2 regions of the Enterococcus sp. AAFC-DPL-5182 genome follow, and region 1 is predicted to be linked to the other one. Evidence: a T-box and tRNA genes for the amino acid it is inferred to sense, from the RefSeq annotation. Region 1 holds a T-box; the other holds one or more tRNA genes.
The links. A T-box is a leader RNA that pairs with one kind of tRNA and senses whether it is charged. The one in region 1 lies ahead of glyQ (glycine--tRNA ligase subunit alpha), so its partner is inferred to be a tRNA-Gly.

Region 1 (15,958 bases):
ATTTTACAAGAACATCAGGAGAAAATTTCACAAGTGACAGGGATGGAAGTGACAATTTCAAAAGCGTTAGTACGTGATGAAGAAGAAAAAAGAAACCTGGCCGAGAAATTTGATATTCAACTCACAACAAACATTGAGGAGATCATTGATGATGATGAAATCAAAATAATTGTGGAATTGATAGGAAAAGTAGAACCAGCAAAAACCTTCATTACCAAAGCACTAGAAAATGGTAAGCATATCGTCACTGCGAATAAAGATCTTTTAGCACAACATGGTAGTGAATTAGTTGCTCTAGCTCAACAAAATCATTGTGATTTATATTATGAAGCAAGTGTTGCAGGCGGTATCCCTATTTTACGAACGATTGCCAATAGTTTAGCTGCTGATAATATCCAAAAAGTGTTAGGGATCGTAAATGGAACGACAAACTATATGCTGACACAAATGGTTTCTGAGAAGAAATCCTATGAGCAAGCGTTAAGTGAAGCACAACAATTAGGATTTGCTGAGTCTGATCCGACGAATGATGTCGATGGTATTGATGCAGCGTATAAGATGGTGATTTTAAGTCAGTTTGCCTTCGGGATGAATATTAGACTAGATCAGGTCGATACACGTGGTATTCGTGGTTTGTCTTTGGATGATGTTGAAATGGCTGCTCAATTAGGCTATGAAGTCAAGTTGATAGGTTCCTCTGAAAATCAAGAGGGGAGTATTGCTGTCGAAGTTGGACCAATGCTTGTAGCAAAATCTCATCCGATCGCATCAGTTCGTAACGAATTCAATGCTGTTTTTATTGAAAGTTCAGGTGTTGGTGAGTCAATGTATTACGGCCCAGGAGCTGGTGCCAAACCAACTGCAACAAGTGTAGTCAGTGATATTATCACGATTGCTAAAAATATTCGTTTAGGCACAACTGGACATATGTTCAACGCCTACCAACACGACACGAAATTGGCATCAGATCAATCAGTTTCTGGAAAATATTATTTCTCAATTGAAGTTCCTGATCGTCGCGGTCAAATTTTGAAATTGACACAGATAATGACAGAAGCAAATGTTAGCTTTGATCAATTAGTTCAGCAGAAATCTGATGGTACTAGAGCCAGAATCGTTGCAATCACACATACCATTACAAAAGAGCAAATGAAACAAGTGACAAAAGAGATCGAAACAACAGACGAATTTGAATTATTAAATACATTTAAAGTATTGGAGGACTAAAAGATGTACGAAGGACTAATCAAACAATACAAGGAATACCTACCAGTTACGGATAAAACGCCAATGATTTCATTAGCAGAAGGAAATACTCCTTTGATTCCATTGCACAGTCTATCAAAAGAACTAGGAATCAATTTATATGGTAAATACGAAGGACTGAACCCAACAGGCTCATTTAAAGATCGAGGAATGGTTATGGCTGTTGCTAAAGCCGTTGAGGAAGGTGCCAAAGCAATTGTTTGTGCCTCAACTGGAAATACAAGCGCGGCAGCAGCAGCGTATGCCACAAGAGCGGGGATCAAAGCATATGTTGTGATTCCAGATGGAAAAATCGCAATGGGTAAACTAGCGCAAGCAATCATTTATGGAGCAGACATCATCTCGATTCCAGGGAATTTCGATGAAGCGCTAAAAGCTGTACGAGATATCGCCAAAACAGAAGCCGTAGCACTAGTGAATTCTGTAAATCCTTATCGTTTAGAAGGTCAAAAAACAGCCGCTTTTGAAGTTTGCGAGCAACTTGGGCAAGCGCCTGATGTATTAGCTATACCAGTTGGAAACGCAGGGAATATCTCAGCGTATTGGAAAGGATTCAAAGAATGGCATGACAAAAAAGGCACACTTTTACCGAGAATGCATGGATTTGAAGCTGAAGGAGCTGCTGCTATCGTCAAAGGTGAAGTAATCGAACAACCTGAAACAATTGCTACAGCGATCCGTATCGGAAATCCAGCAAGTTGGAAATTAGCCGAAGCTGCTCGTGATGAGTCTAAAGGGCATATTGATTCTGTGACAGATGAAGAAATACTAAATGCTTACCGCAAAGTCGCTGCACAAGATGGTGTGTTTATTGAACCTGGATCAGCAGCCTCTTTAGCTGGGGTAATTCAACATGTTAAAAATGGGAAAATCAAACAAGGTGAGACAGTAGTGGCTGTTTTCACTGGAAATGGTCTAAAAGACCCTGATACAGCAATCAATGCGACGGATGTGAAAATCTCTAAAATGAGTGACTTAGAAGAAATGCGGATGCATTTACGTAATGGAGTGTCAGAACTATGAAAATAAGAATCCCCGCAACCAGTGCAAATCTAGGTCCGGGTTTTGATTCCTGTGGTATTGCTTTGTCACAGTATCTTAATATCGAAGTATTGGAGAATGCTGAAGAGTGGAAGATTGTGCATACACTAGGCTCTGATATCCCAAGTGATGCAACGAATTTATTGATTCAGACAGCACTAAAAATAGCCCCTGATCTTTCACCAAAAGTGTTGAAAATGACGTCAGATATTCCTTTAGCTCGAGGTTTGGGCAGTAGCTCTAGCGTAATCGTCGGTGGGATTGAACTTGCTAATCGTTTAGGGAATTTGAACTTATCTCAAAAACAAAAGGTACAGATAGCCACTGAGATGGAGGGGCACCCTGATAATGTAGCGCCTGCCATTTGTGGTGATTTTGTTGTAGCAAGTTACGTTGATGGTGAAGTCTACTCTGTTAAGCATCATTTTCCAATGTGTGATGTGATCGCTTATATTCCTAATGTGCATCTATTGACGTCTGAAAGTCGCAGTGTCTTGCCAACTTCTACCCCTTATAAAGAAGCAGTACAAGCAAGCTCAATCGCAAATGTAATGATTGCTGCGATTTTGAATGGTAACTTACCATTGGCTGGGTTAATGATGGAAAAAGATCGTTGGCATGAAACTTACCGAAAAAAGTTAGTTCCGCATTTGGATCAAATTCGAGCAATTGGTCATGAAGTTGGAGCTTATGGAGCATTTTTAAGCGGAGCAGGACCGACCGTTTTGATTTTATCTCCAGAAGAAAAAACAGATCAAATGGTTCAGAAATTAGAAAAATTATCCCTGCCAGCTACTATCAATGTGCTGTCAATAGATCAAGAAGGGATTCAAGTATTTTAAAAAAACTAAGAACAGTGCAGAGAAAACAATCTCGCTGTTCTTAGTTTTTTTGCGATTAAGCTTCAGGTGACTCTGTTGCGTAATAGCTATGGTCTTCCAAATTCAAAGCATTCAAAATCATCGAAGCGGTCTCTTCAATCGATAAGGAAGCCACATTAATAACAACACAACCCAATTTTTCATATAAATCGTTAGCAAAAGCTAATTCTTTTCTAATTTTTTCAATATCTGAGTAAGATGTATCTGCAGGCAATCCGTACGTTCTCATGCGTTCTTTTCGAATCCCGTTCAAGATATCTGGATCATTCGTCAATCCTACGATTTTTTTAGGATTTGTTTCCCATAATTGTTTAGGCAAATGAGCTTCTGGAATCAAAGGCAAATTCGCAACTTTCAAATTTTTATTTGCTAAAAATAAGCTAAGTGGTGTCTTGGATGTTCTAGAAACACCAAGTAACAGTACATCGGCTTCTAAGAACCCTCTGGGATCCTTACCATCGTCATATTTCACAGCAAATTCCATTGCTTCGATCCGTTTAAAATAATTTTCATTCAGATGATGAAGGGCGCCCGCTTCTCTAGTAGGAGCGATTCCGGTTAATCGCTCAATTTCCGCTACTGGAGGTGTTAGTATATCAAAATGATATAAATTGTGTTCTTCAAAAAAATCATTTGCAATTTTTACTAGTCGCTCATTAACGATTGTATGTAAAACCATAGCATTTTCTCGTTTTGCATCTTCTAGTGCTTTTCTAAGTTTATCTTCTTCTTTAGCGAATGTTCGTCTAAATAATGAAAAATCCACAGTAGGGTATTGAGCCATGGAAGCTGCAGCTAATTTTGAAGCAGTTTCACCTGCTGAGTCGGAAATAACAAAAATCGTCACACATTTTTTTGGTTCATTTGTCGTCATAATATGATTCCTCTCTTGCTTTTTTTATAAATTTATTATACCATACCTTCATAAATCTTATTCGTAATGATTCTGATTTAAGGAGTGGAGGCTAAAAAAATGAAGCAATCAAATTCCAAAGTAGAACAATCACTTGCAGTGATGAAAGAACATGGATTGAAATATACAAAAAAAAGAGAAGCGATGATCACCTATTTGATCAGAAGAAATCGCTATATATCAGCAAGAGAAGTTTATGAGTTTATGAACCAAGAATATAAGGGTGTAAGTTACGATACCATCTATCGAAATTTACATGATTTTGAAACATTGGACTTATTGGAAACAACTGATTTAAATGGAGAAAAAAAATTTCGTTTTCACTGTTGTCAAGAAGTAGGGCATCATCATCATTTTATATGTACCGTTTGCGGGAAAACAAAAGAAATTCATATGTGTCCGATGGATTTTTTTAAAGAACAATTAAGCGGATGTGAAATAGAAGGACATCGATTTGAAATTTTTGGTCGATGTGAGGAGTGTAAATGATCGTTTTTTTCAGAAAAAATCATGAATATTGCATATGTGTGTAAAACTTTACTCATTTTGGCACTTTTTTATGCATTTTTTCAATACAAAGGTTGACGTTAAAATAACCATTCGATATAATGTAAAAAGAACGGTATTTTATTTATGTTGAATAATTCATAAATATAAAAAACGGTTACTTTTTAAGCTCGGAGGGAGGGAATTAACATGTCAAAAACTGTCGTTCGTAAAAACGAATCTCTTGACGATGCTCTTCGTCGCTTCAAACGTTCCGTTTCAAAAGCGGGTACTTTACAAGAATCTCGTAAACGTGAATTCTACGAAAAACCAAGTGTAAAGCGTAAGAAAAAATCTGAAGCAGCTAGAAAACGTAAAAAATTCTAGTTTTCGATGAATTGGAGTGGGTTGTATGTCATTACTAACAACATTGAATGACGACATCAAAACAGCAATGAAGTCAAAGGATAAAGATACTTTATCTGTACTTCGTATGTTGAAAGCAGCCATTCAAAATGAGCAGATTAAAACTAGCCGTGATTTGGACGGAGAAGAAGAGTTAACAGTTTTATCTCGCGAGATGAAACAACGCAGAGACTCTTTATCAGAGTTTGAAAAAGCGGGACGTGACGATCTTGCTGACAAAGTAAAAATCGAAATCACAATTGTTGAAAAATATATGCCAAAACAACTTTCTGAAGAAGAAATTCGTCAGATTGTTCTGACGGCAATTGATCAGACCGGTGCATCTTCGCCAAAAGAATTTGGCAAAGTAATGAGTGCTGTTATGCCTGAAGTCAAAGGGAAAGCAGACGGCAATCAGGTCAATGCAATTGTAAAAGAATTACTACAAGAGAATTAGTCAAAACGAAAAACCAACGGAAATCCGTTGGTTTTTTTGTTTTAGAAAATAAATAGAGGCGGTAATAGAAAAACAAGGAGTTAAGATTTTATGAATTAAATAGAATGATCCGTTAGTTTTGACTCGCTCTCTTTTTAATAAATAAATATTATGGTATGATTGTATGGAATGAAAAAATAAAGGAGATGGGCGTTTTTTGACAGAGAATCAATCAATATCGTTAGAATTGAAATTAAATGATTCTGATGATGTGAGTATGCTTTTAGGAACCCATGACAAACATATAAAATATTTAGAAGAAAATACTGCTGTAACGATCAACACTCGTGGTGAGACGATTCAATTGTTGGGCGAAGAGTCAGAAGTTCAATTGATTGCATCTGTTTTGCGTACGTTGCAAGTGTTGATTCAGCGGGGAATCAAAATTAGTACGCCTGATGTTGTGTCCGCTTTGAAGATGGCAAAAAGTGGTGATTTAGATAGCTTTGTAACAATGTATGAAGAAGAGATTCTCAAAGATCATCATGGTAGAGCAATCAGAATCAAGAACATTGGTCAAAAGAGATATATTGATGCGGTACGCAAGCGCGACATTATCTTTGGGATTGGCCCTGCTGGAACAGGGAAAACTTTTTTAGCAGTAGTAATGGCTGTTTCAGCGCTAAAAAAAGGGGAAGTTCAAAAAATCATTTTGACTCGTCCTGCTGTGGAAGCTGGAGAGAGTTTAGGTTTTTTGCCAGGGGATCTAAAAGAAAAAGTCGATCCATATCTACGACCAGTCTATGATGCGTTATATCAAGTTTTTGGTATGGATCATACCAACCGTTTAATGGAGCGTGGAGTGATTGAAATCGCACCATTAGCTTACATGAGGGGACGAACTCTGGATGATGCTTTCGTTATCCTCGATGAAGCACAAAATACGACCGTGGCTCAAATGAAAATGTTTTTGACAAGGCTCGGTTTTAACTCAAGAATGATTGTCAATGGCGACACAAGTCAAATCGATTTGCCTAAAGGCGTAGCCAGCGGTTTGATTCATGCAGAAAAGACGTTACAATCGATTGACAAAATTGCTTTTGTTCATTTTGATGCTAGTGATGTTGTAAGACATCCAGTAGTTGCTCAAATCATTCGAGCATATGAAAAAGAAAGTCAAAAATAGATTTAGAACCGCGGAAAGGAGTGAAAATTCCGTTGAAATACTCGTTATTAAAATTACGCGATAAACTAGGGAAAGCGTATATTCCTATACTTTTACTTGTTTTTTCATGCTTTTTATTCATTATTATGTTCGGTAGTGTCCATCAAAAAAAGGTAGAGATAAAAGAAGGACAATTAGCTGAAAATACTATTCGAGCAAATAAAAACGTTGAAAATACGTATGAAACAGCACAAAAGAAAAAACTGGCGGCTGAAGCGGTCACTCCTGAATATATCTATCAGGAAGAAACGGCTGATGTTCAGCACAAGCGAATTGAAAAACTATTTAAACTGATTATTACTGCAAATGAAAAGACTGACAAAGAGTACGAAGAAAAAAAAGCGAAGGCTAAAAAAGACGAAACGATTCCAAAACCAACTATTGAAGAAAGAGTGGCCAATTTAAAAGCTCAATTTGAATCGTTGGACCAAGATGAAGTTACTTTTTATCAAAAATTTCCCAATGTATTTTACCAAAATATATTTTCCTTGGATGTAAGTCAGATTCAGCAAGTAAAGACTGAAAGTTTAAAAATCATTGACGATAAGATGAAAGATCATGTTCGCGAAGCGGATTTAGATAATATTCGTCAGAGTGCGATCGAGAAGATTCAATTTCTTGATGTCACAAGCACGATGCAGCAAGAAATTCGCTATATTGTAAATGAAGGTATTGTAGCGAATGATTTTGCTAATGATAAAAAGACTAAAGAAATGCGTCAAAATGCTATGGATGCTGTTCCACCTGCAATGATCTATCAAGGGGAAATCATCGTTCGTGAGGGAACTCAAATCGACAGTAAAGCGATGGAAAAGCTTGAACTATTAGGTATGACAAACCAAAGCACTTCGCTATTTCCAATGGCTGCATTAGGTTTGGCAATCGTGATGCAGGTTTTAGTGTTGTTGTTTTTCACGAAACAAGTGACAGAAGAAGGCAAGCGTAGACACTTCATTTTATTTTACGTTGGTGCGATGTCTTTAAGTGTCGTCTTGATGAAATTTTTCCAGATTTTCCAAACTGAACAGATGATGTATATCTCATTATTTTTTCCAGCAGCATTTACGCCTCTGGTACTAAATTATTTTGTTAGTAGAAGAGCCGGAGTTTTAGCGGCTGTTTTTCAAGTGATTTTTTCACTTTTTGTGTTTTATAATTCTATTGGAACGAACTCTTTGACAATCATTCTAGTGAGCTATATGTTTTCAGGGCTATTGGCAACAGTAGTCAAACGCACTCGTATTGGCGAGCAAGGATTAGTTGCTGTATTTTGGGTGATTATCTTTCCAGTTTGCTTAGATTTTATTTTGATGATTTATCAAGGGATGAGTTTCTTTGATGGTAAATCATGGACAATGATGATTTGTGCATTAGCTGGAACAGTCTTATCTTTCCTTGCTACAATGGGTCTCCATCCGTATATAGAATTACTTGTCACTGATGACAGTGTGATTGTATTAAATGAACTCAGTAATCCAAACCATCCGTTGTTAAAACAACTACTTGAAGAAGCGCCTGGAACGTATCATCATAGTATGATGGTGGCGAGTCTAAGTGCAAATGCTGTGGCTGAGATCGGTGGTCGTTCTTTATTAACAAGAGTTGCTTGTTATTATCATGATATTGGTAAAATCAAGCATGCAAATTTCTTTGTTGAAAATTTACCAGCGGGAGCTGAGAATCCACATAATTTCTTATTACCTGAAGATAGCAAACAAATTATTTTTGGACATGTTATTGACGGTGCTAAAATATTGGAAGACTATCATATGCCTGAAATGGTGATTGATATTTGCCGTCAACATCATGGAACGACGTTAATGAAGTTTTTCTATGTGAAAGCAAAAGAACGAAATCCAGATATTTCTGAAGTTGATTTCAGATACCCAGGTCCTAAGCCTCAAACCAGAGAAGCAGGGATCGTTAGTATTGCTGACACTTGTGAAGCGGCTGTTCGTGCGATGGATCATCCGACAAACGAAAAAATCCAAGCCTTTGTTCATAATGTTATTCAAGATCGAATTTCAGACGGACAACTGGATGATTGCGGTTTAACAATGAAAGAAATTCGGATCATCGAGAAGTCTCTAGTCAATGGCTTATGTAGCACATTCCATTCTAGAATCAAGTATCCAAAAATGAAATCCGAAGCAGAAGAAATGAAAGATGAACAAGAAAAGAGAGATGACTAATGGATATTTCATTCATTGATGAAACAAATAATTTATCTAAAGAAAATTTAGAAGAAGTAGAAAGTCTGCTGCAGTTTGCGGCTGATTTTCTAAAAATATCTGAAGATACTGAAATGTCCGTGTCTTTTATGGATAATGCAGGTATTCAGGTGATAAATAGAGATTATCGTGGAAAAGATGTACCTACAGATGTTATCAGTTTTGCATTGGAAGAAGAAGGCGAAGATGAGTTGCCGATTATTTTTGAAGATGCAGATGAAGCTTTTCCAAGAAACCTTGGGGATATCATGATATCGACTGAACGAGCGGCAGAACAAGCAGCAGAATATGGTCATTCTTTTGAACGCGAATTGGGATTTTTGGCTGTGCACGGTTTTTTACATTTAAACGGCTATGATCATATGGAACCTGATGATGAGAAAGAAATGTTTGGTTTACAGAAAGAGATCTTAGATGCCTATGGACTCAAAAGATAAACGGACAGCGAAGAATAAACATTTTATAGCCTCGTTGGAGTTTGCTCTCCAAGGAATCAAAACAGTATTTAAGGAAGAACGTAACATGCGAACCCATGTTTTAATGGGGGGGGCGACAATTATTGTGGGCATTATTTTACGATTAGCAATCTCAGAATGGTTGTGGTTGTTGCTTGCAATCTTTCTTGTATTAGTGATGGAGATAATTAATACAGTGTTTGAAAATGTAGTCGACATGGTAACGGATTTCCATTTTCATCCAATCGGTAAAAAAATCAAAGATATGGCTGCAGGCGCAGTTCTTTTAACATCAGGATTTGCTGTGGTTGTTGGAGTACTGTTGTTTGTCCCAAAAATTTGGCAGATAATACAAGATTTTTTATAGAGGAGAAAAACAATGACAGATATACACAAATCCGGATTTGTAGCGATTGTAGGAAGACCAAATGTTGGTAAATCTACTTTATTGAACCGAATTGTCGGACAAAAAATTGCAATTATGAGTGATAAAGCACAAACAACTAGAAATAAGATACAAGGAATTTATACAGTTCCAGAAGCGCAAATCGTTTTTATTGATACACCAGGAATTCACAAGCCAAAACATCGTTTAGGTGATTTTATGGTTGAAACAGCTTATAGTGCTTTACGTGAAGTGGATGCAACGTTATTTATGATTAGTGCAGATCAAAAAAGAGGAAAAGGTGATGACTTTATCATCGAACGTCTTAAAACAATGACGAGCCCAGTCTATCTTGTAATCAATAAAATCGATACGGTTCATCCTGATCAACTTTTGGGAATTATTGAAGACTACGCAAGCCAAATGGAATTTGCAGAAGTTGTGCCAATCTCAGCTACTGAAGGGAATAATGTAGATCGTTTGATGGATGTTTTAGTAGATCAAATGCCTGAAGGCCCACAGTATTTTCCAGATGATCAAGTGACGGATCACCCTGAATATTTTATTGTTTCTGAGTTAGTTCGTGAAAAAGTATTATTGCTTACAAGAGATGAGATTCCTCATTCCGTTGCAGTTGTGGTAGATTCGATGAAACGGGATGAGAATGATAAAGTACGTATTCAAGCAACGATCATCGTTGAGCGTGATAGCCAAAAAGGAATCATTATTGGTAAGGGCGGCAAGATGCTTAAACAAATTGGAACCAAAGCCAGACAAGATATTGAACATTTACTTGATGATAAAGTTTATTTAGAACTTTGGGTAAAAGTGCAAAAAGACTGGCGCGACAAAAAAGTTCATTTACAAGATTTTGGATATCGTAAAGACGATTATTAGTAAGAAACGAAGAACAATTCTGTATTATTGCGGAATTGTTCTTTTGCTTGTATCTCTGCTAAAATAGACTAGAATACATAGGAGGCGAAAATATGACCTTAGGAGAAACGAAAGGAATTATTTTATTTACCAAGGACTACAAAGAAAAAGATAAACTAGTCAAAATTTTTACGGAATCTTTTGGTAAATTGATGTTTTTTGTTAAAGGGGCGCATCGTAAAAATAATCCGATTGGTCCTGCTATTTTGCCTTTCACAGAAGCTGTATATATTGGAGATTTTAGAGAAGAAGGACTGTCTTTTTTAAATGGAAGTAAAGAGGTTTCACCACTTCGCCTCATTCAGGAAGATATTTTTGTGAATGCCTATGCAACGTACATTTTGAATTTAGTTGATGCCGCCATCGAAGATCGAACGTACGATCCTAATTTATATTATTTTGTACAACAAGCATTAAAGTTATTGAATGAGAATAAGGATCCAGAGATCATTACGAATATTTTTGAAATCCAACTATTAAGCCGTTTTGGTATTACTCCAGAGTGGCGACATTGTAGCGCATGTCAAGAAACTCGAGGGAAATTTGATTATTCATCAAAATATAGCGGGGTGTTATGTGAAAGACATTGGGATCTTGATGATCGCCGGTATCATGCCGATCCTAGAGCTATTCATTTTATTCGTCTTTTTTCAGCCATTTCGTATGACAAAGTTCAAGATATTAATGTTAAAACGGAGACTAAAGTGGCTATCAGAACAACAATTGATGAATTGTACGATGAATATGTTGGGATAAACTTAAAAAGTAAGAAGTTCATCGACCAAATGAAAAGTTGGGAAGAGACCTTAAAGTTACCTAAACGGGAAAAAAAGAGTGGGGAAGATGACAAAACTATATCTTAAAGGAATGAAGTATGAAAAAGTAGTAAATACATCGCAGTTTCCATTTAGTTTACCCATTTTAAGTGATTTAGACCAACTTCTTTTTGAAACGCCAGTTACGTTTTTGATTGGCGAAAATGGCTCTGGAAAATCAACTATAATAGAAACGATTGCAGGATTGATGGACTTGAATCTTGAAGGCGGCTCAAAAAATAATTTTTTTGTTTCTTATAAAGAACAGACTTCACTAGTTGAGGTAAGTCGACCAATAAAATATCCAAATTATCCTAAAGACAGCTATTTTTATCGGGCAGAATCCTACTACAACTTAATGACTGATATTGAAATGATTGATCAAGGGGCAGGTGTTTTCCAAAGAGAACTGCATAGCTACTCAAGAGGAGAATCATTTTACGAGCTAGTAGCAACTCGTTTTTTTGGACAAGGCTTTTATCTACTGGATGAGCCTGAGACTGGTTTGTCTCTTAGCACACAATTACAACTGATGGTTTTGATGCATGAGTTGGTAGAGGATGATTCGCAATTTGTGATTGCTACCCATTCGCCTGTCCTGTTATTTTTTCCAAATGCTAGAATCTATGAATTTACAGAAGGAAAAATTATTAAACGTACATTACAAGAAACCAAAATCTATCAAGAGTGGGCAATGATTTTTGAAAGAAAAGAGCAATTTTTTCAAAAACTGTTTGAATCGTAAAAAATAATTTGACAACTCTTCGATCAAAGATTATCATAAAGAGTAATTAAATAAATACGTTGAAAAAGAAGAGTAAAAAGAACAGCTGTAATAGCGAGTCTGGGAGAGTGTAAGCCAGATACAGATAACTTTTGAAGGGCGCTTTTGAGTATATTTTAACAAAGCTGCCGATAATTACTATCGGAAGTAGGGTGGAACCGCGATTATTCGTCCCTATGTCTCTAAGAGGCATAGGGACTTTTTGTTTTCTCGTAAATCCTGATCAAGAGCTTCTTAGATAGGGCATTAGGGATATCACTCTATCAGAGCATAACGAGTCGATTACACTTTTAAATTTAGGAGGATTTCAATGGAAAAGAAACTTACTGTACAAGAAATGATTTTAACCTTACAAAAATTTTGGTCATCTAATGGTTGTATGCTGATGCAAGCTTATGATACGGAGAAAGGGGCAGGGACAATGAGTCCGTATACTTTTCTACGAGCGATTGGACCTGAGCCTTGGAATGCCGCGTATGTAGAGCCCTCAAGAAGACCAGCTGACGGACGATATGGAGAGAACCCAAATCGTTTGTATCAACATCACCAATTTCAAGTGGTGATGAAACCATCTCCTGAAAATATTCAGGAATTGTACTTGGAAAGTTTAGAACTATTAGGAATCGATCCTTTAGCGCATGATATTCGTTTTGTTGAAGATAACTGGGAAAATCCTTCGATGGGATGTGCAGGTCTCGGTTGGGAAGTTTGGCTTGATGGTATGGAAATCACACAGTTTACGTATTTCCAACAAGTAGGTGGACTGGCTTGTCACCCGGTCACTTCAGAGATTACTTATGGAATCGAACGTCTGGCTTCTTATATTCAAGAGGTAGAAAGTGTTTATGATCTAGAATGGACACAAGGTGTTAAATACGGTGAAATTTTCAATCAACCAGAATACGAACATTCTAAATATTCGTTTGAGATCAGCAATCAAGAAATGCTTTTAGAAAACTTTGATAAATTCGAAAGAGAAGCTAAACGTTGTATCGACGAGAGTTTAGTTCATCCTGCTTATGATTATATTTTGAAATGTAGTCATACATTTAACTTGTTAGATGCTCGTGGTGCGGTATCTGTAACGGAACGCGCAGGGTATTTAGCTCGTATCAGAAATATGGCAAAAGCAGTAGCGAAAATTTTTGTCGCAGAACGGGAAAAACTAGGCTTTCCACTACTAAACAAAGACACTCAAACTACTAAGGAGGCAAAATAACATGGCAAAAGACCTATTACTTGAAATTGGCTTGGAAGAAATGCCAGCTCATATTGTCAGCCCAAGTCGTTTACAATTGGAAAGCAAAATAGTAGCATTTTTAGACGAAAATAAATTAACGTATGAGACTGTTCAAAGTTTCTCTACACCTCGTCGTTTGGCTGTTCGAGTGACGCAATTACCAGAACAACAAGAAGATACACAAGAGGAAATTAAAGGGCCAGCTAAAAAAATTGCTCAAGATGCTGACGGAAATTGGAGTAAAGCAGCGCAAGGGTTTGTTAGAGGTCAAGGTCTAACTACGGAGGCAATTACTTTTAAAGAATTAAATGGTGTAGAATATGTTTATGTAACAAAACATAACCAAGGTCAAAAAACAATCGATGTATTATCGGGCTTAAAAGATGTTATTACAAGCTTGACTTTCCCGGTTACGATGCACTGGGCGGATTATGATTTTGAATATATTCGTCCAATTCATTGGATTGTGGCTTTATTAGATGACGAAGTGATTCCATTTACTGTTTTAGATGTAGCATCAGGAAAAAGCTCTCGCGGTCATCGTTTCTTGGGGGATGACGTAACGTTCGATCATTCAAGTGAGTACGAAGAAAAAATGAAGGAACAATTTGTTATCGTTGATCCTAATGAAAGAAAAGCAATGATCATTGAGCAAGCAAATCAGTTAGCTGAAAAGAAACATTGGAAGCTAGAGTTGGATGAGAAGTTGCTAGAAGAAGTCAATAATTTAGTTGAATATCCAACTGCATTTGTGGGTGCTTTTGATGAAAAATATCTTTCTGTTCCAGATGAAGTGTTGGTTACCTCAATGAAAGAACATCAACGTTATTTTGATGTACGCAATGATCAAGGCTTGTTATTACCACATTTTATTTCTGTAAGAAACGGTGACAAGGTTCATATTGAAAATGTAATCAAAGGAAATGAGAAAGTCTTGATTGCTCGTTTAGAAGATGCCGAATTTTTCTACAACGAAGATAAAAAATTATCAATTGATGAGTGCGTTAACAAGCTAAAAAATGTTACGTTCCACGAAAAAATTGGTACAATTTATGAAAAAATGCAGCGCGTAAGTATTATTGGGCAAATCATTGGTAAAGAAGTCGGTTTATCAGAAGAGGAACTGACTGATTTAAAGCGTGCTTCTGAAATTTATAAATTTGACCTAGTGACGAATATGGTCGGTGAGTTTCCAGAACTACAAGGACTAATGGGGGAAAAATACGCTTTGCTACAAGGTGAAAAACCGGCAGTAGCCAAAGCGATTCGAGAACATTATTTGCCGACATCAAGTGAAGGAGAACTTCCTGTTTCTGCGGTAGGTGCCGTTTTAGCCATTGCAGATAAACTAGATAGCGTTTTTTCATTCTTTGCAGTAGGAATGATTCCAAGCGGTTCTAATGATCCGTATGCATTACGTCGTCAAACATACGGTGTAATCCGAATCATTGAAAATAAAGGTTGGCAGTTCCCGTTAGTCCAACTTCAAATGGAAATCGATGCAGCTGTAAATGCGGATAGCCAAAAGTACGGAATTCAATTGACCACAGGACAAGAAGAAGTCATTGATTTTGTAAAAGCCCGCTTGCGTCAGTTATTGATGACGAAAGATGTACGACATGATGTCATTGATGCTGTGATTTCTTCTGAGCAAAAAGACTTAGCAAAACTATTTTCAGCAGCAACTATTCTAAAAAAACATTTGCTAGATGACGATTTCAGACCTTCGATCGAAGCGTTGACACGAGTGATTAATTTAGCTAAAAAAGGTCGAGAACTACTAAGTCAAGAAAACCAAATCGACGCAACTTTATTTGAAAATAATGCGGAAAAAGCACTGCATAAAGCGGTAAACGAAATTGAAGAAAAATTCAATGAAAATACTATGTCAGAAAACTATCAAGCATTAGTCAATTTACGCCCGTTGATTGAAGCTTATTTTGAAGAAACAATGGTGATGGTAGAAGATGAACAAGTAAAGGCAAATCGTTTGAAAGAACTCAATCGAATTGCAAAAATGTCCTTATCATTGGCTAGCCTTGATTTATTGATTGTGAAATAAAAATAGAAACTTAAAATAGGATGAGATAGAACTCGAAGAGTTTTGTCTCATCCTATTTTTTTTACAAAATTTGTAAATCAAATTTCAGAAGTAAATTTTTAAGCAAAATTTTTTCATAAATAAGTTTAACGTGGTACGATAAACTTATCGATCGATAAGGCAGTCGTGCCATTTTTGTATTAGGAGGAAATAAAATGAATCACTTTATGAAATTATTTAGCATTGCGGCTTTTACGTTTCTTGTGTTGGATTTTATCTGGTTACTATTGATTGCAAAAAAAATGTATCAAGATCATATAGGAGACTTGCTAGGACCGACTAAAATTATTCCAGCAGTCGTTTTTTATGCATTATATCTGGTTGGAATCCTATTTTTCGTTGTTTATCCTGCAATTGA
Region 2 (15,958 bases), 1.4 Mb from region 1:
TTATGAAAACTGATACAGGCGAAGTGACAGTTAAAGCGAAAACAATTGTTTTGTTAACAAAAGCATTGCGTCCATTACCAGATAAATACCACGGTTTAACAAACATCGAACAACGTTACCGTCAACGCTATTTAGATTTAATTAGTAATAAAGATAGTTTTGACCGTTTCATGAAACGTAGCCAAATCATTAGTGAGATTCGCCGCTACCTTGACAGCAATGGCTATGTAGAAGTGGAAACTCCTGTTTTGCATAATGATGCTGGTGGTGCCGCAGCACGTCCGTTTATTACCCATCATAATGCATTGGATATGGACTTATATTTACGAATCGCTTTGGAATTGCATTTGAAACGCTTGATTGTCGGAGGAATGGAAAAAGTCTACGAAATCGGTCGAGTATTCCGAAATGAAGGAATCGATACAACACATAACCCTGAATTTACTATGCTAGAAGCTTATACTGCTTATACAGATTACAAAGATGTGATGGACCTAACAGAAGGAATCATCCGTAATGCAGCAGAAAAAGTTTTAGGAACAACAACGATCACGTATGATGGGCAAGAAGTTGACTTAGGCTCTGAATTTAGACGTGTACACATGGTTGACGCGATTAAAGAGCAAACAGGTGTTGATTTCTGGAAAGAAATGACTGTTGAGGAAGCTCGTTCTTTAGCAAAAGAACATAATGTAGAAATCAACGATAATATGTCAGTTGGGCACATTTTAAATGAATTCTTTGAAACATTTGTTGAAGAGACACTACAACAGCCAACGTTTGTTTACGGACATCCAGTAGAAGTTTCTCCTTTAGCGAAGAAAAATCCAGAAGATGGTCGTTTTACCGATCGTTTTGAACTATTTATAGTAGGAAAAGAATTTGCCAATGCATTTACTGAGCTAAATGATCCTATCGATCAGCGTGGACGTTTTGAAGACCAAGAAAAAGAACGTGAACAAGGAAATGATGAAGCTCATGGTGTAGATGAAGACTTTATCGAGGCCTTAGAATACGGATTACCGCCAACCGGTGGGCTAGGAATAGGAATTGACCGTTTGGTAATGCTCTTAACAGATGCTCAATCGATTCGTGATGTACTATTATTTCCAACAATGAGATAAAGTATGAAAGAGTAGATTATTTATTGATAATCTACTCTTTTTTATTTTCTGAAAAAATCCAGATAAAAGGTATAAAAACTAACTATTCGAAGTGTTAAAAACGAACAATAAAGAACGAAAGTAATAAAACAATCGGTAACGAAAAAAAGTTTGAAAAAAGTGCAAATTTTAGTTGACCTAAGCGTATAATCTTGGTATATTATATCTTGTCGCAAGGCACTGATGAAACACGCCGAACGATAGGAATAATATAACAATCCAAGTTTGAAAAAAACTTTGGAAATCAGGTGAAAAACTTGTTGACAAACACTGATTAACCTGATAAAATAGTGAAGTTGTCGCAAGAAACACAGACAGCTGAACGAAAAATAGAATAACATTTCAGGTTTTAAAAAAACTTGAAAAATCAGGAAAAAGTTGTTGACAAATAACAAACAACCTGATAAACTAATGAAGTTGTTGTGAAACATTCGATAACATCAAGCAGAAAAAAACTTTGAAACTTTTTAAAAAAAGTGTTGACATCAAATCGAAGATTTGATATGATATAAAAGTTGCTGCGAGGTAACATAGTAGACCTTTGAAAACTGAACAAAGTAAGACGAACCAAATGTGTAGGTTGTTTTTACAACGGTAAAAACAAACAACAATTTTTAACAAAGCGAAGCAATATGCTAGCAAACAAATGAGCTTAACAATCTTCGGATTGTGTTCAACTTTTATTATGAGAGTTTGATCCTGGCTCAGGACGAACGCTGGCGGCGTGCCTAATACATGCAAGTCGAACGCTTCTTTTCTACCGAGTGCTTGCACTCATTTGAAAAGAGGAGTGGCGGACGGGTGAGTAACACGTGGGTAACCTACCCATCAGAGGGGGATAACACTTGGAAACAGGTGCTAATACCGCATAACAGTCGACACCACATGGTGTTGATTTGAAAGACGCTTTCGGGTGTCACTGATGGATGGACCCGCGGTGCATTAGCTAGTTGGTGAGGTAACGGCTCACCAAGGCCATGATGCATAGCCGACCTGAGAGGGTGATCGGCCACACTGGGACTGAGACACGGCCCAGACTCCTACGGGAGGCAGCAGTAGGGAATCTTCGGCAATGGACGAAAGTCTGACCGAGCAACGCCGCGTGAGTGAAGAAGGTTTTCGGATCGTAAAACTCTGTTGTTAGAGAAGAACAAGTAGGAGAGTAACTGCTCTTACCTTGACGGTATCTAACCAGAAAGCCACGGCTAACTACGTGCCAGCAGCCGCGGTAATACGTAGGTGGCAAGCGTTGTCCGGATTTATTGGGCGTAAAGCGAGCGCAGGCGGTTTCTTAAGTCTGATGTGAAAGCCCCCGGCTCAACCGGGGAGGGTCATTGGAAACTGGGAGACTTGAGTGCAGAAGAGGAGAGTGGAATTCCATGTGTAGCGGTGAAATGCGTAGATATATGGAGGAACACCAGTGGCGAAGGCGACTCTCTGGTCTGTAACTGACGCTGAGGCTCGAAAGCGTGGGGAGCAAACAGGATTAGATACCCTGGTAGTCCACGCCGTAAACGATGAGTGCTAAGTGTTGGAGGGTTTCCGCCCTTCAGTGCTGCAGCTAACGCATTAAGCACTCCGCCTGGGGAGTACGACCGCAAGGTTGAAACTCAAAGGAATTGACGGGGGCCCGCACAAGCGGTGGAGCATGTGGTTTAATTCGAAGCAACGCGAAGAACCTTACCAGGTCTTGACATCCTTTGACCACTCTAGAGATAGAGCTTTCCCTTCGGGGACAAAGTGACAGGTGGTGCATGGTTGTCGTCAGCTCGTGTCGTGAGATGTTGGGTTAAGTCCCGCAACGAGCGCAACCCTTATTGTTAGTTGCCATCATTCAGTTGGGCACTCTAGCGAGACTGCCGGTGACAAACCGGAGGAAGGTGGGGATGACGTCAAATCATCATGCCCCTTATGACCTGGGCTACACACGTGCTACAATGGGAAGTACAACGAGTCGCTAGGCCGCGAGGTCATGCAAATCTCTTAAAGCTTCTCTCAGTTCGGATTGTAGGCTGCAACTCGCCTACATGAAGCCGGAATCGCTAGTAATCGCGGATCAGCACGCCGCGGTGAATACGTTCCCGGGCCTTGTACACACCGCCCGTCACACCACGAAAGTTTGTAACACCCGAAGTCGGTGAGGTAACCCTTGTGGAGCCAGCCGCCTAAGGTGGGATAGATGATTGGGGTGAAGTCGTAACAAGGTAGCCGTATCGGAAGGTGCGGCTGGATCACCTCCTTTCTAAGGAATATTACGGAAACTTACACATTCGTCGACACTTTGTTCAGTTTTGAGAGGTTTACTCTTAAAAAAAAAGCGAATCGCTTGATTTTCTTTTTTATATGATTTCTCTCAAACGAATTGTTCATTGAAAACTGGATATTGAAGTAAAAAAGTAATCAAAACAAACCGAGAACACCGCGTTGAATGAGTTTTTTAATTAAAATAGTTCGAATGCTTATTTTATTGGTGACGCCTCTATCGCTAGAGAAACGAACCAAACAAACTGACCGTAAGGTCATAAGGTTAAGTGAATAAGGGCGCACGGTGGATGCCTTGGCATTAGGAGCCGATGAAGGACGGGACTAACACCGATATGCTTTGGGGAGCTGTAAGTGAGCTATGATCCAGAGATTTCCGAATGGGGAAACCCAACATCTTTTATAGGATGTTACTTGCCAGTGAATACATAGCTGGTTAGAGGTAGACGCAGAGAACTGAAACATCTTAGTACCTGCAGGAAGAGAAAGAAAATTCGATTCCCTGAGTAGCGGCGAGCGAAACGGGAAGAGCCCAAACCAACAAGCTTGCTTGTTGGGGTTGTAGGACTCCGTTGTGGTAGTCTGTCAAGATAGTCGAAGAATCTGGAAAGGTTCGCCAAAGTGGGTAATAGCCCCGTAGACGAAATGTTGGCAACACCTAGGAGGATCCTGAGTACGGCGGAACACGAGAAATTCCGTCGGAATCCGCGGGGACCATCCCGCAAGGCTAAATACTCCCTAATGACCGATAGTGAACCAGTACCGTGAGGGAAAGGTGAAAAGCACCCCGGAAGGGGAGTGAAATAGATCCTGAAACCGTGTGCCTACAACAAGTCAAAGCCCGTTAATGGGTAATGGCGTGCCTTTTGTAGAATGAACCGGCGAGTTACGATTGCATGCGAGGTTAAGGTGAAGAGCCGGAGCCGCAGCGAAAGCGAGTCTGAATAGGGCGAATGAGTATGTAGTCGTAGACCCGAAACCATGTGATCTACCCATGGCCAGGTTGAAGGTGTGGTAAAACGCACTGGAGGACCGAACCCACGTACGTTGAAAAGTGCGGGGATGAGCTGTGGGTAGCGGAGAAATTCCAAACGAACTTGGAGATAGCTGGTTCTCTCCGAAATAGCTTTAGGGCTAGCGTCGAAGTTAAGAATGATGGAGGTAGAGCACTGTTTGGACTAGGGGCCCATCTCGGGTTACCGAATTCAGATAAACTCCGAATGCCATTCATTCATATTCGGCAGTCAGACTGCGAGTGATAAGATCCGTAGTCGAAAGGGAAACAGCCCAGACCACCAGCTAAGGTCCCAAAATATATGTTAAGTGGAAAAGGATGTGGGGTTGCACAGACAACTAGGATGTTGGCTCAGAAGCAGCCACCATTTAAAGAGTGCGTAATAGCTCACTAGTCGAGTGACCCTGCGCCGAAAATGTACCGGGGCTAAACATATTACCGAAGCTGTGGATCACACCTCTGGTGTGATGGTAGGAGAGCGTTCTAAGGGCGTTGAAGGTCGATCGTGAGGACGGCTGGAGCGCTTAGAAGTGAGAATGCCGGTATGAGTAGCGAAAGACGGGTGAGAATCCCGTCCACCGTATGACTAAGGTTTCCTGGGGAAGGCTCGTCCGCCCAGGGTTAGTCGGGACCTAAGCCGAGGCCGATAGGCGTAGGCGATGGACAACAGGTTGATATTCCTGTACCAGTTGTTTTTGTTTGAGCAATGGAGGGACGCAGGAGGCTAAGGAATGCATGCGACTGGAAGTGCATGTCCAAGCAGTAAGTCTTGAGTAGAGTCAAATGCTTTACTCTATACGGACAAGCTGTGATGGGGAGGGAAATAATAGTACCGAAGTTCCTGATGTCACACTGTCAAGAAAAGCTTCTAGTGAGAAAACAACTGCCCGTACCGTAAACCGACACAGGTAGTCGAGGAGAGTATCCTAAGGTGAGCGAGCGAACTCTCGTTAAGGAACTCGGCAAAATGACCCCGTAACTTCGGGAGAAGGGGTGCTGACTTCGGTCAGCCGCAGTGAATAGGCCCAAGCGACTGTTTATCAAAAACACAGGTCTCTGCAAAATCGAAAGATGAAGTATAGGGGCTGACGCCTGCCCGGTGCTGGAAGGTTAAGAGGATGGGTTAGCTTCGGCGAAGCTCAGAATTGAAGCCCCAGTAAACGGCGGCCGTAACTATAACGGTCCTAAGGTAGCGAAATTCCTTGTCGGGTAAGTTCCGACCCGCACGAAAGGCGTAACGATTTGGGCACTGTCTCAACGAGAGACTCGGTGAAATTTTAGTACCTGTGAAGATGCAGGTTACCCGCGACAGGACGGAAAGACCCCATGGAGCTTTACTGTAGCTTGATATTGAGTGTTTGTACCACATGTACAGGATAGGTAGGAGCCGATGAACCCGGAACGCTAGTTTCGGTGGAGGCGCTGGTGGGATACTACCCTTGTGTTATGAACCCTCTAACCCGCACCACTTATCGTGGTGGGAGACAGTGTCAGGTGGGCAGTTTGACTGGGGCGGTCGCCTCCTAAAGAGTAACGGAGGCGCCCAAAGGTTCCCTCAGAATGGTTGGAAATCATTCGCAGAGTGTAAAGGCAGAAGGGAGCTTGACTGCGAGACTTACAAGTCGAGCAGGGACGAAAGTCGGGCTTAGTGATCCGGTGGTTCCGCATGGAAGGGCCATCGCTCAACGGATAAAAGCTACCCTGGGGATAACAGGCTTATCTCCCCCAAGAGTCCACATCGACGGGGAGGTTTGGCACCTCGATGTCGGCTCGTCGCATCCTGGGGCTGTAGTCGGTCCCAAGGGTTGGGCTGTTCGCCCATTAAAGCGGCACGCGAGCTGGGTTCAGAACGTCGTGAGACAGTTCGGTCCCTATCCGTCGCGGGCGTTGGAAATTTGAGAGGAGCTGTCCTTAGTACGAGAGGACCGGGATGGACTTACCGCTGGTGTACCAGTTGTTCTGCCAAGGGCATTGCTGGGTAGCTATGTAGGGAAGGGATAAACGCTGAAAGCATCTAAGTGTGAAGCCCACCTCAAGATGAGATTTCCCATTTCTTTAAGAAAGTAAGACCCCTGAGAGATGATCAGGTAGATAGGTTGGAAGTGGAAGTGCAGTGATGTACGGAGCGGACCAATACTAATCGGTCGAGGACTTAACCAAAGAAACGAAATAAAAAAGTTTTTCGGAATGTTTGATTACTACTTCAATCCAGTTTTGAGTGAATAATCACTCAACTTAATAGCAACAACACCCAGTGTGGTGGCGATAGCGAGAAGGATACACCTGTTCCCATGCCGAACACAGAAGTTAAGCTTCTTAGCGCCGATTGTAGTGAAGGGTTTCCCTTTGTGAGAGTAGGACGTCGCCACGCTAAAGTGTTGTCTTGGAGGTTTAGCTCAGCTGGGAGAGCACCTGCCTTACAAGCAGGGGGTCGGCGGTTCGATCCCGTCAACCTCCATTTTTTGAGCCGTTAGCTCAGTTGGTAGAGCATCTGACTTTTAATCAGAGGGTCGCAGGTTCGAGCCCTGCACGGCTCATAGAAATATTTTGCGGGTGTGGCGGAATTGGCAGACGCACTAGATTTAGGATCTAGCGCCTTACGGCGTGGGGGTTCAAGTCCCTTCACCCGCATTTTTAGTCTCGTTTTAATACTAGGCGATTATAACGCCGGCTTAGCTCAGTTGGTAGAGCATCTGATTTGTAATCAGAGGGTCGAGGGTTCAAATCCTTTAGCCGGCATCCAGACTGCGGAAATAGCTCAGTGGTAGAGCACCACCTTGCCAAGGTGGGGGTCGCGGGTTCGAACCCCGTTTTCCGCTTAGCTTGTTCTTTCGCCGGGGTGGCGGAACTGGCAGACGCACAGGACTTAAAATCCTGCGGTGAGTGATCACCGTACCGGTTCGATTCCGGTCCTCGGCATAGAAATGTAGCACCCATAGCTCAACTGGATAGAGTGCTTGACTACGAATCAAGAGGTTAGGGGTTCGACTCCCTTTGGGTGCATTTGTAAATACGGGAAGTAGCTCAGCTTGGTAGAGCACTTGGTTTGGGACCAAGGGGTCGCAGGTTCGAATCCTGTCTTCCCGATTTATTTTGTGGGGCCTTAGCTCAGATGGGAGAGCGCCTGCTTTGCACGCAGGAGGTCAGCGGTTCGATCCCGCTAGGCTCCATTAGTACTTTTATATTTTCGCGGTGTAGCTCAGCTGGCTAGAGCGTCCGGTTCATACCCGGGAGGTCGGGGGTTCGATCCCCTTCGCCGCGATATTTCTTTTTAAGAGCCAAGGACCTTTAGCTCAGTTGGTTAGAGCAGACGGCTCATAACCGTCCGGTCGTAGGTTCGAGTCCTACAAGGTCCATTGTAGTGACGATATAATTAATAGTACTTTTTATTTCGGAGGATTACCCAAGTCCGGCTGAAGGGAACGGTCTTGAAAACCGTCAGGCGGGTAAAACCGTGCAAGGGTTCGAATCCCTTATCCTCCTTTACTGAGAATCACTGTGATTGGCTTTGCCAGAACAGATGATGAACAGTACTTGGCGAACAAAGTGAGCGAAGTATCCTTACTAGAAATCACCAAGGATAACACCTTTATATAGTCAATAAAGACTATAATTATCGCGGGGTGGAGCAGTCAGGTAGCTCGTCGGGCTCATAACCCGAAGGTCGTAGGTTCAAATCCTGCCCCCGCAATTGCTTTTAATATTTAGTTAAAGGCGTAAGTAATAAAGTGATGCAATACATTTTTGGTTTGGTAGTTCAGCTGGTTAGAATGCCTGCCTGTCACGCAGGAGGTCGCGGGTTCGAGTCCCGTCCAGACCGTTTTAAAGTATTGCGGGTGTAGTTTAGTGGTAAAACCACAGCCTTCCAAGCTGTTGTCGCGAGTTCGATTCTCGTCACCCGCTTTATGGGCCTATAGCTCAGCTGGTTAGAGCGCACGCCTGATAAGCGTGAGGTCGATGGTTCGAGTCCATTTAGGCCCATTTTTTTAAATTATTTTCTTGGGGAAGTACTCAAGTGGCTGAAGAGGCGCCCCTGCTAAGGGTGTAGGTCGGGAAACCGGCGCGAGGGTTCAAATCCCTCCTTCTCCGTTTCATAGCGGCCCGTTGGTCAAGCGGTTAAGACACCGCCCTTTCACGGCGGTATCACGGGTTCGATTCCCGTACGGGTCATTTTTTAATATTTATACCGGAGGATTACCCAAGTCCGGCTGAAGGGAACGGTCTTGAAAACCGTCAGGCGGGTAAAACCGTGCAAGGGTTCGAATCCCTTATCCTCCTTATTTTGAAATTTTAAGTTCTTAGATACTTGAAATAGTCAAATACTATTATCGCGGGGTGGAGCAGTCAGGTAGCTCGTCGGGCTCATAACCCGAAGGTCGTAGGTTCAAATCCTGCCCCCGCAATTGCTTTTAGAGTATTTAAAAGCGAGTGTAACATAGTGATGCAATACTTTTACCTTGGTTTGGTAGTTCAGCTGGTTAGAATGCCTGCCTGTCACGCAGGAGGTCGCGGGTTCGAGTCCCGTCCAGACCGTTTCATTAATTTTTGGCGCAGTAGCTCAGTTGGTAGAGCAACGGATTGAAGCTCCGTGTGTCGGCAGTTCGATTCTGTCTTGCGCCATTTCAAAGAAGAAACATGCGGGTGTAGTTTAGTGGTAAAACCACAGCCTTCCAAGCTGTTGTCGCGAGTTCGATTCTCGTCACCCGCTTTTTTTCTTTAAGGGCCTATAGCTCAGCTGGTTAGAGCGCACGCCTGATAAGCGTGAGGTCGATGGTTCGAGTCCATTTAGGCCCATAAATTCAAAAGGCCCGTTGGTCAAGCGGTTAAGACACCGCCCTTTCACGGCGGTATCACGGGTTCGATTCCCGTACGGGTCATGTATTCAAAACATTTTGCTAACGGCGGAATGTTTTTTTATTTTTTTAAAAATAATTTTATGAAAACGTTGACATCATTGCTGTAATAAGGTATTCTATGCTTGTACACAACAAGTAAATAAATGGATAGTGATTGTTTAAATACAAGCTAAACCTAATTTTTCCAATGAGGAGGAGATTCTTCTTTTTTGGAAAGGTTGGGTTTTTCTTTTTTTACAATTAAAGGAGATAGATGCGAAGAAGGGAGTGAAAAGATGATTATTCAAAAAATTTTGAATAATAATGTTGTGATTACGTTGGATGTGAATGAACAAGAACAAATTGTGATGGGACGTGGTATTGCATTTAAAAGAAAAATTGGCGATTTTATTCCAGAAGAACAGGTTGATCAAATATTTTGTTTGGCTAATCAGGATGTTTCATTGAAGTTTCAAGAGTTGTTGGAAGAGTTGCCTTTAGAAGTAATGCAGTTATCGGATGAAATTATTAAGTATGCCAAGACAAAACTTGGTAGAAAGTTAAACGATACGATCTTCATTTCTCTAACCGATCATCTTCATACAGCTTTAGAACGAATAAGGCAAGGAATAGAAGTGAAAAATTTTTTGCTATGGGACATTAAACGTTTTTTTGCAGATGAATATTTTATTGGCAGTAAGGCTGTAGAGATGGTCAAGGAAAAATTTGATGTACAACTAACTGAAGATGAAGCTGGATTTATCGCTTTACATCTGGTCAATGCGGAGATGGATGAAGAAGTTGGCAATGTTTATGCACTAACAAAAATTATGCAGGAAATTACGAATATTGTTAAATACCATTTCAAGATTACTTTTAATGAGGATTCTGTCTATTTTTATCGTTTTAGTACTCATTTAAAATTTTTCGCTTACCGTTTATTAAATCATAAAGAATTTCATGGTGAAGATGATGGAGAATTGTATGAAGTAATCAAGAAAAAGTATCGTAATGCATATAATTGTGTAAATAAAATTTCTGAGTTCTTAACTGAAAGTTATCACTATAGTGTTTCTAAGGAAGAGAAAATGTATTTGATCATTCATATTGCACGGGTAGTGCATACGAATCGTTAGCAAGGTTACTAAATCTTAGCATAGATTACGAATAGGATGAAAGGTGGGTAGGATTATCAACAAAAGAAAAAATTTGGATAGTGACATTAAGTTGGCTAAACCTTCAAAAGTAAAGTATTAAAAAAACGAAACTTTGGAGGAACAAAAAATGGGAAAATATCATGATTTAGCAGAAAAGATTGTTAACAATGTAGGTGGAAAAGAAAATATTAATAGTTTGACGCATTGTATTACACGCTTACGTTTTAAGTTGAAAGATGAATCAAAAGCAAATGACGATGTTCTAAAAAATATGGACGGCGTTGTGACTGTAATGAAGAGCGGTGGACAATATCAAGTGGTAATTGGGAATCATGTACCAGCCGTTTATGAAGATGTTGTAACTATTGCTGGGATTTCAGCAGATGCAGAGCAAGAGTCATCTGGGGGCAATCTATTCAATCGGTTGATTGACATTTTAAGTGGGTGTTTCCAACCATTCTTAGGAGCGTTAGCTGCAGCAGGGATGGTAAAAGGTTTAAACGCATTACTTGTTTTCTTGAAATTATATTCAGCTACTTCTGGAACTTATACAATGTTAAATGGTATTGGTGATGCGATATTTTACTTCATGCCAGTGATTTTAGGTTATACAGCAGCTAGAAAATTCAATTTAAACCCAATGGTGGGTATTGTGATTGGGGCAGCTCTTTGTTACCCTACAGTGCAAGGAAGCGCCTTACAAGCAGCATTTGAAACAACTGCTGGGGCTGGTGCAGCAGCGCCTTATAGTTTATTAGGCTTACCTGCTTATGATACATTTTTAGGTATTCCTTGGGTAGGTGCTGGTTATACGAGTAGTGTTGTACCAATCATATTCATTGTTGCTTTTGCAGCACAAATTCAAAAACTATTCAAAAAACTTATTCCTGAAGTTGTTCAAACTTTCTTAGTACCATTCTTTGTATTATTGATTGCATTACCAGTTGGTTTCTTAGTAATCGGTCCAATCATCAGTATGTTGACAGATTTACTAAGTGCTGGGTTCCAATCTTTGATGGGCTTCTCACCAGCATTATATGGCGTTATTCTTGGTTTCTTCTGGCAAGTATTGGTTATTTTCGGTTTACACTGGAGTGTTGTACCACTAGCTATTATGCAAATTACACAAGAAGGAGCAAGTCAAGTATTGGTTGGTTCTTTTGCAGCAAGTTTTGCACAAACAGCAGTAGTTATGGCAATGTTCTTTAAATTAAAAGATGCAAAAATGAAAGCGCTATGTCCTCCAGCAATCATTTCTGGAATTTTTGGAGTAACTGAGCCTGCAATTTACGGTATTACTTTACCAAGAAAAACACCGTTCATTTTTTCAATGATCGGAGCAGCAGTTGGTGGTTTGTATTTAATGATCAATGGGGTAACTTCTTATACAATGGGCGGATTAGGAATTTTCGGTGTGTTAAACTTTATCAATGGTGATGATGCGAGTGGAATGATTCATTCTTTCGTTGCAATCTTGATTGCTGTTGTAATTGGTTTTACATTAACATTCTTCTTCTGGAAAGATGATACAGTTGTAGAAGAAGTAACTGAAAATAAAAAAGCTCAAAAAGCAATAAAAGAAGCCGTTTTAAGTCCAGTTAAAGGACGTGTTTTACCATTAAGTAAAGCAAGTGACCAAGCATTCGCACAAGGTGCTTTAGGAAAAGGTGTTTTGATCGAACCAACAGAAGGCGTTGTTAGAGCACCATTTGATGGCACAGTTATGACATTATTCCCAACATTACATGCGATTGGTTTGATATCAGATCAAGGGATGGAATTATTGATTCATATCGGTATGGATACAGTTCAGTTAGAAGGAAATGGTTTTGAAGGAAAAGTAGCACAAGGCGATAAAGTGAAAAAAGGACAAGTCTTAGTTACATTTGATATCGAGGCGATCAAAGCAGCTGGTTATAGTGTTGAAACACCAGTGATCGTTACTAATACTAGTGACTATTTAGATATCGTTGAAACACAAGAAGGTGAAGTAACTTCAAACGATACATTAATTACTGGATTAACTTAAAAAAATAGATGAGAGTGGAACCTGCAGTAAGACAGGATAGTTTTACTGCAGGTTTGGAAAGAAAGGAATTTTGAAATGGCATTTAGAAAAGACTTTTTATGGGGCGGCGCAACAGCTGCCAATCAATGTGAAGGTGGCTATAACGAAGGCGGACGTGGGTTAGCGAACGTGGATCTTGCCCCTGTTGGACCAGATCGTTTCCCAGTAATCACTGGTGAAAAGAAAATGTTTGCTTTTGATGACGAACATTTTTACCCAGCCCAAAATGCAATCGACATGTACCATCGCTATAAAGAAGATATCGCGTTGTTTGGCGAAATGGGCTTTAAAACCTACCGTCTATCGATCGCTTGGAGCCGTATTTTCCCTCTAGGAGACGAAACAGAGCCGAATGAGGAAGGGTTGAAGTTCTATGAAGATTTGTTCAAAGAATGCCGCAAACACAATATAGAACCCCTTGTAACCATTACTCACTTTGATTGTCCTATGCACTTAGTGGAAAAATATGGTGCATGGCGCAGTCGTGAAATGGTTGGCTTTTACGAAAATCTATGTAATGTGATTTTCAATCGTTATAAAGGCTTAGTAAAATATTGGTTAACATTCAACGAAATCAATATGATTTTACACGCACCATTTATGGGGGCTGGTCTTTATTTTGAAGAAGGCGAAAACAAAGAACAAGTCAAATACCAAGCAGCTCACCACGAATTATTAGCAAGTGCGATCGCAACGAAAATCGCTCATGAAGTCGATCCAGAAAACCAAGTCGGCTGTATGTTAGCGGCTGGGACAAACTATGCGTATACATGTAAACCAGAAGATGTTTGGGCAGCTCGTAAAGCAGACCGTGAGAATTTCTTCTTTATCGATGTCCAATCTCGCGGAGAATATCCAGCCTACGCTCTTAAAGAATTAGAACGCGAAGGCATTGAATTACCGATTGAGGATGGAGATCTAGAACTACTAAAAGAACACACAGTCGATTTTATTTCATTCTCGTATTACTCATCACGTGTACAATCGACGGATCCAGCAATCAATGAAAAAACAGCTGGCAATATTTTTGCCTCAGTGAAAAACCCATACTTGGAAGCAAGTGAATGGGGCTGGCAGATCGATCCACTAGGCTTGCGTACAACAATGAATGACTTATATGATCGTTACCAAAAACCATTATTTATCGTTGAAAACGGCTTAGGAGCAGTGGATACACCAGATGAAAACGGCAATGTGATCGATGATTATCGTATTGAATACCTGGCAGCACATATCCAAGCGATGAAAGATGCGGTAGAGCTAGACGGAGTTGATTTACTAGGTTATACAACATGGGGCTGTATCGATTTAGTCTCTGCTGGAACAGGCGAAATGAAGAAACGTTATGGCTTTATCTATGTCGATCGTGATAACGAAGGCAATGGTACGTTGAAACGTTCGAAGAAAAAATCATTTGATTGGTATAAAAAAGTCATTGCGACAAATGGGGAAGATTTAACGAACGCGTAGAAAAGGTGGGAATAAAATGAAAAAGCTAACAAAACTGATAGGGGTTTTAATGTTAGGATTATTAATAGTTGCAGGGTGCGGTAATGGTAACGCAAAAAAAGAGGACACATCAACTGCTAAACAAACACCAGAAGAATTGACATTATATATCGTCCGCCATGGGAAAACAATGTTGAACACCACTGATCGTGTTCAAGGATGGTCGGATGCTGTTTTAACTAAAGCGGGCGAAGAAGTCGTAACAGCAGCTGGTATTGGTTTGAAAGATATTGATTTTCAAAATGCGTACAGTAGTGATAGTGGTCGTGCCATTCAAACAGCTAATCTAATCGTAAAAGAAAACACAAAATCATCTGACTTAAAAGTCATTACAGATGAACGATTAAGGGAATTCAACTTTGGAACCTATGAAGGTGATTTGAACCACACTATGTGGCAAGATATTGCAGATGATCAAGGGATTACCTTAGAGGAATTTTTGAAAAATATGACACCAGAATCTTTTGCCAATAGCGTAGCTAAACTAGATGCTAAAAATGTAGAAGAAGCTAAAATCAACTGGCCGGCAGAAGATTATAAAACAATTACGACAAGGCTGAAAGCAGGTCTAGATGAAATCGTTGAAAAAGAAATGAAAAATGAAGGCTCAGGCAATGTTTTGATTGCATCACACGGACTAAGTATTTCTGCATTACTTGATACATTGTTTGACGACTTTAAGATTCCAGAAGGAGGCTTAAAAAACGCAAGTGTTTGTACAGTAAAATATAAAGATGGAAAATACACATTAGATAAAGTCAATGATCTAAGTTATGTTGAGGCAGGACAAAAAAAGTAGAATAAAATTAAGCTGCAGAGAATAGTCTTATTATCAAAGTCAGCTTCATTTATGCAAAAATTCGATCAAAGAAACATTTTTGATCGAATTTTGTGTATAATAAGAACAAAAAGAAGGAAAAGGGATAAAATTATGGTGACTATTACAAATTTCCGTGATATCGGCGGAATCAAAAACAAAGAAGGCAAACAAGTTAAAAAGAATGTTTTTCTAAGATCAGGAGAGCTATCAAATTTAACAAAAGACGATGAGCAACGTTTAGAAGCGAACTATCGTTTAGGGAAAATCATCGATTTGAGAAGTGAAGCTGAGGTAGAAGAAAGACCTGATATGTCTGTTCCTAAAGCAGAATATATCCATATTGATATTCTGGAGGATATCCAAGATGAAGGAGCTTCAATCGAGGATTTTGTTAAAATTGGATCACCAGAAAAGTCAGCTTCTTATATGGAAAAATTATATGCGGATATTGCTTTAAACACAACTTCACAAAAGGGATACAATAAATTTTTTGAAGAAATCTTAGCTTTGCAAAAACAAGAAAGCATTTTATTCCATTGTTTTGCTGGAAAAGATCGTACAGGAATTGCAGCTTTATTAGTATTAGAAACACTAGGTGTACCGAGAGAAGCAATTTATGCAGATTATCTATTAACAAATGAGTTAAGAAAAAAAGAAAATGCTCAAATTTTAGAACAAGCAAAGAAAGTGCAACTGGAAGCTGCTAATTTAGAAGCATTGCATGTTGCTTTAAATGTAGATAGCAGTTATTTGGATAATTTCTATCAGACTGTAGAAGCACAGTATGGTGATATTTCAACCTATTTAAAACAAGCAATTGGTATTGATAAAGGGATGAAAGAAACATTGAATCATCGTTTTGTGTTAAATTAGAACGTATGGAAAGAAAAGGAGTTAGTTATGACAAACAATCAACATATTGACTTATTAAAGCGCTGTGTCGACATTTCCCGCAATGCTCGAGAACATGGTAATACCCCTTTTGGTGCATTATTAGCTGATAAAGAGGGAAACATTCTTTTAGAACAAGAGAATATTGAAATTACAGAAAATATTTGTACAGGACACGCAGAAACTACTTTAGCAGCAAAGGCTTCACAGAAATATAGCAAAGAATTTTTATGGGAGT

Region 2: it encodes a tRNA-Gly, which carries the amino acid that the T-box ahead of glyQ (glycine--tRNA ligase subunit alpha) is inferred to sense. The anticodon was not compared.

Annotation. Positions count from the first base shown of each region.
Region 1 is NZ_CM177101.1:1,757,873-1,773,830, forward strand. Features, by position in the region: gene AC4BB7_RS08125 (homoserine dehydrogenase) at 1-1,227, shown strand, start outside; gene thrC (threonine synthase) at 1,231-2,289, shown strand; gene thrB (homoserine kinase) at 2,286-3,149, shown strand; gene AC4BB7_RS08140 (pyruvate, water dikinase regulatory protein) at 3,205-4,062, opposite strand; gene AC4BB7_RS08145 (Fur family transcriptional regulator) at 4,162-4,590, shown strand; gene rpsU (30S ribosomal protein S21) at 4,798-4,974, shown strand; gene AC4BB7_RS08155 (GatB/YqeY domain-containing protein) at 5,000-5,449, shown strand; gene AC4BB7_RS08160 (PhoH family protein) at 5,646-6,614, shown strand; gene AC4BB7_RS08165 (HD family phosphohydrolase) at 6,647-8,845, shown strand; gene ybeY (rRNA maturation RNase YbeY) at 8,845-9,321, shown strand; gene AC4BB7_RS08175 (diacylglycerol kinase family protein) at 9,299-9,706, shown strand; gene era (GTPase Era) at 9,719-10,621, shown strand; gene recO (DNA repair protein RecO) at 10,714-11,523, shown strand; gene AC4BB7_RS08190 (AAA family ATPase) at 11,504-12,220, shown strand; T-box leader at 12,271-12,438, shown strand; gene glyQ (glycine--tRNA ligase subunit alpha) at 12,570-13,478, shown strand; gene glyS (glycine--tRNA ligase subunit beta) at 13,480-15,561, shown strand; gene AC4BB7_RS08205 (DUF2177 family protein) at 15,756-15,958, shown strand, end outside.
Region 2 is NZ_CM177101.1:3,196,028-3,211,985, reverse strand. Features, by position in the region: gene lysS (lysine--tRNA ligase) at 1-1,124, shown strand, start outside; rRNA gene AC4BB7_RS15130 (16S ribosomal RNA) at 1,845-3,405, shown strand; rRNA gene AC4BB7_RS15125 (23S ribosomal RNA) at 3,689-6,600, shown strand; rRNA gene rrf (5S ribosomal RNA) at 6,696-6,811, shown strand; tRNA gene AC4BB7_RS15115 (tRNA-Val) at 6,826-6,898, shown strand; tRNA gene AC4BB7_RS15110 (tRNA-Lys) at 6,905-6,977, shown strand; tRNA gene AC4BB7_RS15105 (tRNA-Leu) at 6,990-7,071, shown strand; tRNA gene AC4BB7_RS15100 (tRNA-Thr) at 7,107-7,179, shown strand; tRNA gene AC4BB7_RS15095 (tRNA-Gly) at 7,188-7,259, shown strand; tRNA gene AC4BB7_RS15090 (tRNA-Leu) at 7,274-7,359, shown strand; tRNA gene AC4BB7_RS15085 (tRNA-Arg) at 7,370-7,443, shown strand; tRNA gene AC4BB7_RS15080 (tRNA-Pro) at 7,454-7,527, shown strand; tRNA gene AC4BB7_RS15075 (tRNA-Ala) at 7,538-7,610, shown strand; tRNA gene AC4BB7_RS15070 (tRNA-Met) at 7,629-7,702, shown strand; tRNA gene AC4BB7_RS15065 (tRNA-Ile) at 7,723-7,796, shown strand; tRNA gene AC4BB7_RS15060 (tRNA-Ser) at 7,834-7,923, shown strand; tRNA gene AC4BB7_RS15055 (tRNA-Met) at 8,058-8,131, shown strand; tRNA gene AC4BB7_RS15050 (tRNA-Asp) at 8,187-8,260, shown strand; tRNA gene AC4BB7_RS15045 (tRNA-Gly) at 8,273-8,343, shown strand; tRNA gene AC4BB7_RS15040 (tRNA-Ile) at 8,348-8,421, shown strand; tRNA gene AC4BB7_RS15035 (tRNA-Ser) at 8,442-8,529, shown strand; tRNA gene AC4BB7_RS15030 (tRNA-Glu) at 8,539-8,610, shown strand; tRNA gene AC4BB7_RS15025 (tRNA-Ser) at 8,629-8,718, shown strand; tRNA gene AC4BB7_RS15020 (tRNA-Met) at 8,770-8,843, shown strand; tRNA gene AC4BB7_RS15015 (tRNA-Asp) at 8,900-8,973, shown strand; tRNA gene AC4BB7_RS15010 (tRNA-Phe) at 8,988-9,060, shown strand; tRNA gene AC4BB7_RS15005 (tRNA-Gly) at 9,078-9,148, shown strand; tRNA gene AC4BB7_RS15000 (tRNA-Ile) at 9,161-9,234, shown strand; tRNA gene AC4BB7_RS14995 (tRNA-Glu) at 9,246-9,317, shown strand; gene licT (BglG family transcription antiterminator LicT) at 9,572-10,411, shown strand; gene AC4BB7_RS14985 (beta-glucoside-specific PTS transporter subunit IIABC) at 10,560-12,461, shown strand; gene AC4BB7_RS14980 (6-phospho-beta-glucosidase) at 12,537-13,970, shown strand; gene AC4BB7_RS14975 (histidine phosphatase family protein) at 13,987-14,808, shown strand; gene AC4BB7_RS14970 (tyrosine-protein phosphatase) at 14,941-15,702, shown strand; gene AC4BB7_RS14965 (nucleoside deaminase) at 15,730-15,958, shown strand, end outside.